Regions from separate parts of the Candidatus Clostridium eludens genome, predicted to be linked through region 2. Evidence: riboswitches for the same ligand, from Rfam matches in the RefSeq annotation. Region 2 holds a riboswitch; each other region holds the start of a gene.

Region 1 (3,287 bases), on a different contig from region 2:
TGTTCTACCTAAATAAAGTTTATTAGGTTCTAGCAAGAATCCTTCATTGGGTATTATAATCTCTCTTGTAGAGTTAACTTTCTTCATATCAAGAATATTTTCTTCATAAACAAGTAATTTATTATGAAGCCTTAAATTATAGCTATTAGGGTTGAGTTGTTTTTCATTAAAAGGTTTTATTATAATTTCTTTGCCCAATTTATTCTGTATTTCTTTTCCGCTTAATATCATTTAAACTCTCCTTTTGCTTCGTATAATTTTCATTTTGCCTATTAATTATTTTGCCATAACTTATTTAGTATATAATATATCAAAATTTATGATAAAGTATTTAATGCATTGGTAGAAGAAGATTATAAATTCTTAACTAATACATCTTATCTTTATGTTAAAAATTGGGATGGAAATTGAGAAAAATATTTAGCTTGAATAAGAACTAATTGCCAAGTAGAAGCCAATCAAGAGAAACATTAAGTGCCTTAGCAATTGCAATTACCTCATAATCAGCTACGAATCTATCACCAGATTCAATTCTTGATATAGATATTCTATCAAGTTTTACATTCATAAGTTCTAATTTTGCAGATAAGTTTTCTTGAGTTAAAGCAGGGCTAAACATATGACGAGCTTTTTTAACCCTAGAGCCTATAACATTTTTACTTCCTTCATGCCAGTATATTTTCAAAATACTCCACCGCCTAATGTGCTAAAGATTAACTTTCAAATTGATTTTACATTTCTATACTGATAGGATGTTGCTAAAGATGAACATATACTAAAAAATTAACATAATTGTATTGGAATTAACAGCAATTTATTATAATAATACTAATTAACTTAAAATAGTTATTATGAGGAGAGTTCTATGGGAAAGCAATTGTGTTCACACATGGCTGAATCGCTTCAGAAAATTACTTATTAGATTTGAGAAATTAGATTCCTCATATATTAAGTAAAAGTTTATATTGACAAAACATTTCAAAAGTTATATCATTTATATATAATTTTGGAATAAGTCAATTAAATATAGAATTTCTTATCAAGAGAGGCAGAGGGACTGGCCCTATGATGCCCGGCAACCTGAATATGTACATTTACGAATATATTCAATGGTGCTAATTCCAGCAGGTTAAACCTGAAAGATGAGAGAAACAAAGAATATAACTTCCTATAGTTTCTCTGTAGGAAGTTTTTTGATTAACTAGACAAACTAGAGGTCAAGTTTTGTTTATTATAGAGTTTTAGTCAATAATCTCTATAATATTTAACTTTGACCTCTTTATTTATTAATGATTTTAATGTTATTAATTTAAAATTATATAAATTTTACATGAATGGAGGATTTAATTATGAAAAAGCCAAAAATATTTATGTTATTTTTAGCCAGTCTGCTAACTATATTCGCATTAGCAGGCTGCGGTGCAAAGGCAACTAGTACATCAAGCTCTTCTGCACCTAAAACAATTGTTATAGGAACAGGAAATGCATTTAAACCATACTGCTATTTGGATGATAAGGGTAACCTTGCCGGTTATGAATATGAAGTCTTGAAGGAGGTTGATAGACGTCTTCCACAGTATAAATTTGAATATCAAACAATGGACTTTAAAAATGTTCTACTTAGTTTAGCTTCTAAGAAAGTAGATATAGCTGCACATCAATTTGAGAAAAACCCAGAACGTATACAAAAATATCTTTTTTCTGATGAAAGCTACACTACTTTTATTCTAAGAATAACTGTTTTGAAGAATAGAACTGATATAAATTCTATTAAAGATTTAGAGGGTAAAACTGTAAATGTATCTCCAGGTAGTAATGACGCATATGTTTTAGAGAAATATAACAAACAACATAATAATGCCATCAAACTAGTTTATTCAACACCAGATAATGCTACTCTAGTTAAGAATCTTGAAGATGGAAGAATAGATGCATTTATTTCCATTAAGAGAATAGTAGCTGATTTAAATAAAACTTATGGAGATAAACTTAAAACAGTAGGAGATCCTATAGCTACTTCAAATACTTATTATATTTTTCGCAAAGACGATACTCAGTTAAAGGCTGATATAGATAAGACAATAAAAGCCATGAAAGCAGATGGTACATTGTCAAAGATATCAAAAGATGTCTTAGGTGGAGATTATACAACAAATGATTAATAGATATGAAATACACTATGGTGATATCATACGTTCTGATAATGTCTGTAAAACAATCCAAAATAATGTTAAAGGTAGGAGATAAATATGGGAAAGTTATTTGACATTAGATTAGTATTTGAGTATTTGCCACAATTGTTATCTCGCCTTCATATCACCCTATTGATTGTATTGCTGGCAACTGTAATAGGTATATTTTTAGGAATGATTTTAGCTTTATTTCGTATCTATAAGATACCTATACTAAATCAAATATCAATTGTTTATATATCCTTTATGCGAGGTACGCCTATAATTGTGCAAATGTTTATAGTGTATTATGGTCTACCAGTGCTTTTTATGCTTATAGGCATTGATATTAATAAATGGGATAAATTATTTTTTGTAATAATTACCTATGGCTTAAATGCTGCAGCTTTTATGGCTGAAGTAATAAGATCAGCTATAATAAGTGTATCAATAGGCCAGACAGAGGCTGCTTATTCAGTAGGAATGACAAGGATACAGACTTTCCATCGAGTAGTAGCACCTCAGGCACTATTGATTGCTTTACCAAGTCTTTCAACTAATATGGTAGGTCTTCTTCAAGACTCCTCTATAGCTTTTTCACTTGGAATAATTGATGTAATGGGAAAAGCACAAACCATAGGAGCTAGAACCTATCATACACTTGAGGGCTATATAGGTTCAGCATTAATTTTCCTTGTGCTAAGTATTCTTGTAGAAAAAGGTTGTACTGTTATTGAAAAAAAGGTTACATATAAAAAAATAATAGGTGATGGTAGGTGAAAATATGGGATTTGATATTGGTTTCATGTTTGTAGCACTTAAAGCAGCAATTAAATATACTCCTATAACGCTAATAATGTCATTTGCATCACTAGTACTAGGTTGTATTATAGGAACTTTCATTGCATTAACAAGAGTATTTCAGGTTAAGATACTTAATAGATTGTCACAAGTTTTTGTTGTAATTATAAAAGGTATACCAATTGTACTACTGATTTTAATTTTGTATTTTGCAGTAGTTCAAAGTTTTGATGGGCTTGCAGAAAAATTTCACTGGTCATTACGAGCTAAGGATATACCTCTTATTTATATAGCAATTATAGCATTATCATTATT
Region 2 (3,287 bases):
AATTTGTTTAGTACATCAATAAGCCCTTCTATTTCTTCGTCATCCTTTCCCTCAAGGAGAAATTGTACAATTAATCCGAAAATAACTTTTTCGCCATGTAAAGTATACTTTGTATCTGGGATATGGGTGAAACTATCATGAATAGCATGTCCCATTGCAGCTATATGCTTTCCATTATTAATACTTCCAACAAATCCTGCTAAAATTATGATAGAATCAATTACATCTTTATATTGCTGATTTCCAATGTCATTATCATCTGATTTTTTATGTAACCCATTAATATAATTTTTTAGTATATCAAGTGCCAATTTTGCCGTTTGTAGGCCTATCTTTAGATTAATATCGTTATTTCCAGATAAGTTAGGTACTATTTCATACCATTTTGCAATGGTATCACCAATACCTGCATTCAAATATCTTATTGGAGCTTCTTTAATTACACTTATGTCCACTAAAACAAGTTTTGGAGATTTTTCTAACAAAAAGTAATCTGTATGTTCACCATTTTCATTATATATTACTGATAAAGCCGACCATGCAGCACAGGTGGCAGCAATAGTTGGAATTGTTACTACATACAGGTTTGCTCTTTCACCTATTGCTTTTGCCAAATCCAATATTGTTCCTCCGCCTACGCCTATAATTAAATTTACTCCTAATTTATTGGCCAACTCAGTATACTTATCTATAGCTTTAAATGTACAATACCCACTATACTCTTCAGTGTAATATTGAATTTTTTCTTTGTTAAAACTCTTAAAAAATTTTTTTTCTACTGCCTGTAGTGCTGATTTTCCACCAACAATTAATGCATAATTACCTAGCTTAGAGATGTATTCCCCACTTTTTTCTAGAGCATTTATTTCATTAACATAAACTTCTGGTGTTTTAATTCTTATCATTTTTTCATCCCCTTAAAATATATTTAATACCATTGTCTGATTGTTGAACCTAGTACAATATCTCTTAGACTTTCTATGAATAATTTATTTTCCTCTGGCCTTCCAATTGTAACTCTGAGCCAAGTTGGCATATTAAATTCAGTACCTGCATGTACATCTATACCCTTTTCCAATATTTTATTGGCTACATAAGTACTATCTTTTCCTACATTAACCATTATAAAATTTGTTTCAGTAGGAATATACTCTAGCTTCATTTCTTTAAAAGTCTTGTAAAAATATTGTTTACCTACAGTATTACTTTCAATACATTTTCTCTTAAAATCCTCATCTTTAAGACTAGCTGCAGCAGCAACTTGAGCTAATGCATTAACATTGGCAGGCATTCTTATCTTATTAAGATAAGCAATTATATGTTTATTTGCTATACCATAACCAATCCTAAGCCCCGCTAATCCATAAACCTTTGAAAATGTCCTTAGAATTATTATATTTTCATATTTATACAATAAGTTTGTAGTCTGAGGATACTGTGGATCACTTACAAGTTCGTAATAAGCTTCATCAAATACCAGGATTATATTCTTCGGTACTGATTCTAAAAAATCCATTAACTCTTTCTTTTTAAATATAGTTCCCGTAGGATTGTTTGGATTGCACAACCAAATAATTTTAGTTTTATTAGTTATTTTATCTGCAATTTTTTTCAAATCCACTCTATGATCCTTTAACGGAACACTTACAACAACACCATCCATTTTAAGGGTTGCTGTCTTATACCACCAAAAAGATGGATCCGGAATAATTGACTCATCCTGTGGATTTATAAAAGTTTGTGCAATTAATTCAATAATTTCAAATGAGCCATTTCCAAAAATGAATTGTTCCAGCTTTAAGTCATAAATATTGGCCAATATCTCTCTTACCTCAGAACATATGCCGTCAGGATACAAATATAATTTATTAATATACTCCTTTAATGCGCCTTCAACCAAAGGCGAACATCCATTAGTATTTTCATTTGCTGATAATCTTAAAATATTATTAGGACCTAATTCTCTTTGTATTTTTTCCACAGCTTTAGATGGTTTATGAACTTGGATATTATTTAATGAATTTCTACACTTTAGTTTAGTCATAATATAATCATTCCTTTCAAATTCAATAATGAAAAAAACCAGAGACCTTAAATATAAATTTTATTTAAGGTCTCTGGTTTTTCCAGTCAACTAAAATTTAACAATATATAATTAATTTCATGAAATAAAAAATCCCTTTCGCAGATGAAAAGGAGTATATGCTAAAAAATTTTTAACATTGATTTCCCCATCTTTCAGAAATACATCTGCAGGACTTAGCACTTCGTATGAAAACACACTACTTGCTGAAACTTCATCGGGCCAGCCCCTCGGTTTCTCTTGATAAGGATATTTATTAATTTATTTTTGTATTATATTTCTAACAACGTAAACAACCTATCTATAAAAACATTTCTAGTCACAAGGTTTAGAAATTTTATTTATTTTAGAATAATATTTAATTAATCTTTTTAAAGCTTTATCTATAGGTTGATTTACATCAAAAACCTCTATTCCATTCCTATTTAGAAACATAACAGCTTCTCTACCTATTTGACTTACCAGAACTATTTTGCATCCTGAAAGATGTTTAATAACAGATAAAATTCTATCATAGTGATCTCCTCTCTGGAGAAAAATATTATCTATTTTTCTCAATTCTACAAATTCATAATTATCATCTTCCACTTTATATATATAAAATTGGCTGGCTTTCCTAAAATGTTCATTTATAAATTTGCCATCACTACTTGCAACTGCAACTTTATAATTCATATGCACCCTCCCATAAATCAATTAAATCTTGTAAGAACTACAGAATATATATCTTCTAAGAGTTTTAGTCCGCCTGAATATCCTACATAGGAACTATTTATTATAAGCCTTTCAAATACAGGCCATGAAATAGTAATATAATGCGCCTTTGTTTCCTCCGCTATTTTCTTCTCCCATGAACTTCCTATAATCAATGGATATCCATAAAAATCCGTATTTTTAATTTCGTTATCTATCTTATATCCATCTGTACAAAATTCTACTTCTGCTTCTATACCATCATTCAGCTCTTTAAAATATTCCCTTACGTTATTTTGATATTTTAAAGGAGTATCATCAGTTATATATTGTTTCGAAGGAAAGAGTCCAAAATCATTTACCAAAAATTTAGTAATTCCAACACAGTACTGAGCATCTGAAACTACCACAAAACGCTTTGACATAACACGAGTTTCAAGAAATACATCTGCAAAACGCTCTATATAATAATAATATTCCTGTTCATGACTCTCAATGATATCTTCCACTT
Region 3 (3,287 bases), on a different contig from region 2:
AAGTTCTGTAATTGGAGAAAAGTATAAAACACATATTCAGCATTTAGCTAATATTACAGGGTGGAATATTAGCGCATCAAGCAGTGCAAACCAAAATGAAATAATAAAAATAGCGGCAGATATTTGTAAAAGAGAGAATATAAAATTAAAGAAAAATCCATCCTTTAATAGCGTGAATTTAAGTTTAGAACTAAAATTAGAGAACGTAAATATAGAAAATTTAGATAATGTAAAAGCAGAATTTGAACATAAAACAGGATGTACATTAAAATGGTGATATTTTGGGTATATTCAAATAAATAACTAGCCAGCATGCTAGTTATTTATTTTCAGATACTCTTAAAATTTACAGAGAGCATTGAATTATTTTGTCTAATAATTCTGTAAAAGATATATTTACTGCATTAGCACTTTTAGGAAAGAGGCTATTTTTAGTGAGTCCTGGTAGAGTATTCAGTTCAAGCACATAGGGAATTTTATTTTCTAGTATCATATCTACTCTAACGTATCCTTTGCACTTGAAAAGATTCCAGCACTTTCTGGATATTTCTTCAATTTCATTTTGCAGTGGTTTCTCAAATTCTACTACTATTTCATCACAGCCCCCATCTGCATATTTCGAAGTATAATCAAAGAAGTTGCCTTTAGGTTTTATAGCAAGTATTGGAAGGGTAGTTCCATTTAATATGCAGCAGGTTATTTCATCACCTGCTATATATTTTTCAATCATAACTTCTGTATCATAATTCAAAGCAAGGCGAACGGCAGCTTCTACATCTTCACTTTTTGTTATTATAGTAGTGGCTACACTTGAGCCACCACAGTTGGGTTTTACTACTACAGGGTATCCCATTTCTTCTAAGTATTTATAGTTAATATCTTCTATGGATTTAGTACATATCCAGCTGGCAGTGTTTATATTCTCAGAGCACAGTAATTTTTTACTTATGTCTTTATCCATGCAAATACCGCTGGTTAGAGGGCTGCAGCCTGAATAGGGAATATCCATAGTTTCAAAAACAGATTGAATTATACCATCTTCACCAAATTTGCCATGAAGTGCAATAAATGCAAAATCTATATCCTTCACTTTCTCCATTACATCACTTTTTTTATCTATAACAATAGGTATAATATCATATTTGTTTTTATCCATATAGTTTATTATTGATTTTCCTGAATTTAGGGAAACTTCTCTTTCAGAAGATATACCTCCCATTATGATTCCTATTTTCATATTATTAATTCCTCCAATATCAACTTTATTTTCCTATTTTTTGATTTTGGTGTAAAACCTCTTTAATATAATAATATACATTTTAATTAAAATATTAAAGAACCACACTATCAATATTTCAATTTAATAGTGGTTTTTTAGAGGAATTAATATGAATTTATTATGTTTTTGAAATGGTATTGACATTATTAAATTGTATGCTATAATTTATTCTGTAAGTTATGAATTTAATATAAGCTTTATCAAGAGTGGTGGAGGGACTGGCCCTATGAAGCCCGGCAACCAGTATTATTTTATAATACATTGGTGCTAATTCCTACAGCGTAAGCTGAAAGATAGGGGATAGTTTGAGATTTTTAGCTCGAGGTTATCCTCGGGCTTTATTATTTTTAATCTAATATCATAAGGGAGGAATAAGAAATGAAAAGAATATTAACCGCTATTTTATCATTAATAGTTATTTTTGCACTAGTTGGGTGCGGCTCACAAAAAAGTGAAGGCAGCACAAGTAAAAATGAGGACAAAACTACAATAAAGATAGGGGCATCTCCTCAGCCTCACAAAGAAATATTGGAAAAGGTTAAGCCTATACTGAAAAAGGAAGGATATGACCTGCAAATAGTTGAATTCACAGATTATGTAACTCCAAATAAAGCCTTAGAGTCAGGAGAAATAGATGCAAACTTTTTTCAACACATACCATATTTAGAAGAGTTTAATCAAAAGAATAACACAGACTTGACTTATGTTGCTAAAGTGCATATTGAACCAATGGGGGTTTATTCAAATAAGATTAAGAGTTTAAGTGAGTTAAAAGATGGAGCACAAATAGCTGTACCAAATGATGCTACAAATGAAGCCAGGGCTTTAAAGTTGTTGGCTGCTAAAGGACTCATAAAGGTAAAAGATGGAGACACCATATCAAAACTGGATATAACTGAGAACAAGAAAAACTTAAATATACAAGAGGTTGATGCACCGCAGCTTCCAAGAATTTTATCAGATGTAGATGCAGCCGTTATAAATACAAATTATGCATTAGAGGCAAATTTAAATCCAACAAAAGATGCCATTGCTATAGAATCAAAAGATTCACCTTATGCCAATATAATTGCTGTTAGAAAAGAAGATAAAGATAAACCTTATATTAAAGCTTTAGCAAAAGCTGTGAATGATCCACAAATTAAACAATTTATAAACGAAAAGTATAAGGGAAGTATAGTTCCGGCATTTTAAAAAATAAATAATTTTAACACAAAACACCTCATAGAATAAAGAATAGTACCTTTTAAGTATTTAACTGGGTATTATTCTTTATTTATTTCTTCATTTAATTGTGTAAAAATATAGTTGAGGTGAAATTTATTATGTTCTCTAATATTAAAATAGATAAAGATAGGCTTGTATATGTACAGGTAAAGGATTATATTAAAGATATGATATTAAAGGGGCTGCTTAGAAGTGATGAAAAACTGCCATCCACCAGGGAAATGGCTTCTATGTTTAATGTAAGCAGAAATACAATAATATATGCCTATGAATTTTTACAGGATGAGGGATTCGTATATATAAAAAAGGGAAAAGGTACTTTTGTATCAAATATTAAAGTGGATTTTCAGGGAAAGTGGAGTGTAAACTGGGAGAATGAAATAAACAACTATGGAAAACTTTCAGAAAAATTAGATATAATTAAACATGAGGCGAAATGGCAGAAGGGAATGATATCTTTTAAAAGTATAGCTCCTGATGAAAATCTGTTTAATGTAGGTGAGTTTAAGAGGGCATTTTTAAACAGGATGTCTATTGAGGGAGAAAAAGTACTGAATTATGGATATGCCAAAGGATACAGGCCCCTTATTCAATATTTGCTTAAATATATGGAAAATAAGGGTGTGGATATACAGGAAAAGGACATACTTATAACAAATGGTTTTACAGAAGGCTTTGATTTGATATTGTCCTGTATTACAGAGAAGGGAGACAATATAATATGTGAGAATCCAACTCACAATACTGCAATTAAGATTATGAAGTTGCACGGGCTTAATAT

Evidence for each region. A riboswitch is a leader RNA that binds a small molecule or an ion and turns the genes downstream of it on or off. The one in region 2 is predicted to bind S-adenosylmethionine.
Region 1: linked by a shared signal. The riboswitch ahead of ACJDU8_RS07150 (transporter substrate-binding domain-containing protein) and the one ahead of hisC (histidinol-phosphate transaminase) in region 2 are both predicted to bind S-adenosylmethionine.
Region 3: linked by a shared signal. The riboswitch ahead of ACJDU8_RS20285 (MetQ/NlpA family ABC transporter substrate-binding protein) and the one ahead of hisC (histidinol-phosphate transaminase) in region 2 are both predicted to bind S-adenosylmethionine.

The regions. Positions count from the first base shown of each region.
Region 1 is NZ_JBJHZX010000008.1:43,644-46,930, reverse strand. It holds partial or broken gene dcd (dCTP deaminase) at 1-231, opposite strand, end outside; gene ACJDU8_RS07155 (helix-turn-helix domain-containing protein) at 437-685, opposite strand; SAM riboswitch class I at 1,034-1,149, shown strand; gene ACJDU8_RS07150 (transporter substrate-binding domain-containing protein) at 1,350-2,162, shown strand; gene ACJDU8_RS07145 (amino acid ABC transporter permease) at 2,250-2,951, shown strand; gene ACJDU8_RS07140 (amino acid ABC transporter permease) at 2,956-3,287, shown strand, end outside.
Region 2 is NZ_JBJHZX010000005.1:157,951-161,237, forward strand. It holds gene ACJDU8_RS05145 (iron-containing alcohol dehydrogenase family protein) at 1-905, opposite strand, end outside; gene hisC (histidinol-phosphate transaminase) at 929-2,044, opposite strand; SAM riboswitch class I at 2,229-2,333, opposite strand; gene ACJDU8_RS05155 (NifB/NifX family molybdenum-iron cluster-binding protein) at 2,399-2,758, opposite strand; gene ACJDU8_RS05160 (nitrogenase component 1) at 2,776-3,287, opposite strand, start outside.
Region 3 is NZ_JBJHZX010000040.1:13,004-16,290, reverse strand. It holds gene ACJDU8_RS20295 (MBL fold metallo-hydrolase) at 1-277, shown strand, start outside; gene ACJDU8_RS20290 (D-alanine--D-alanine ligase) at 347-1,237, opposite strand; SAM riboswitch class I at 1,474-1,579, shown strand; gene ACJDU8_RS20285 (MetQ/NlpA family ABC transporter substrate-binding protein) at 1,658-2,473, shown strand; gene ACJDU8_RS20280 (aminotransferase-like domain-containing protein) at 2,605-3,287, shown strand, end outside.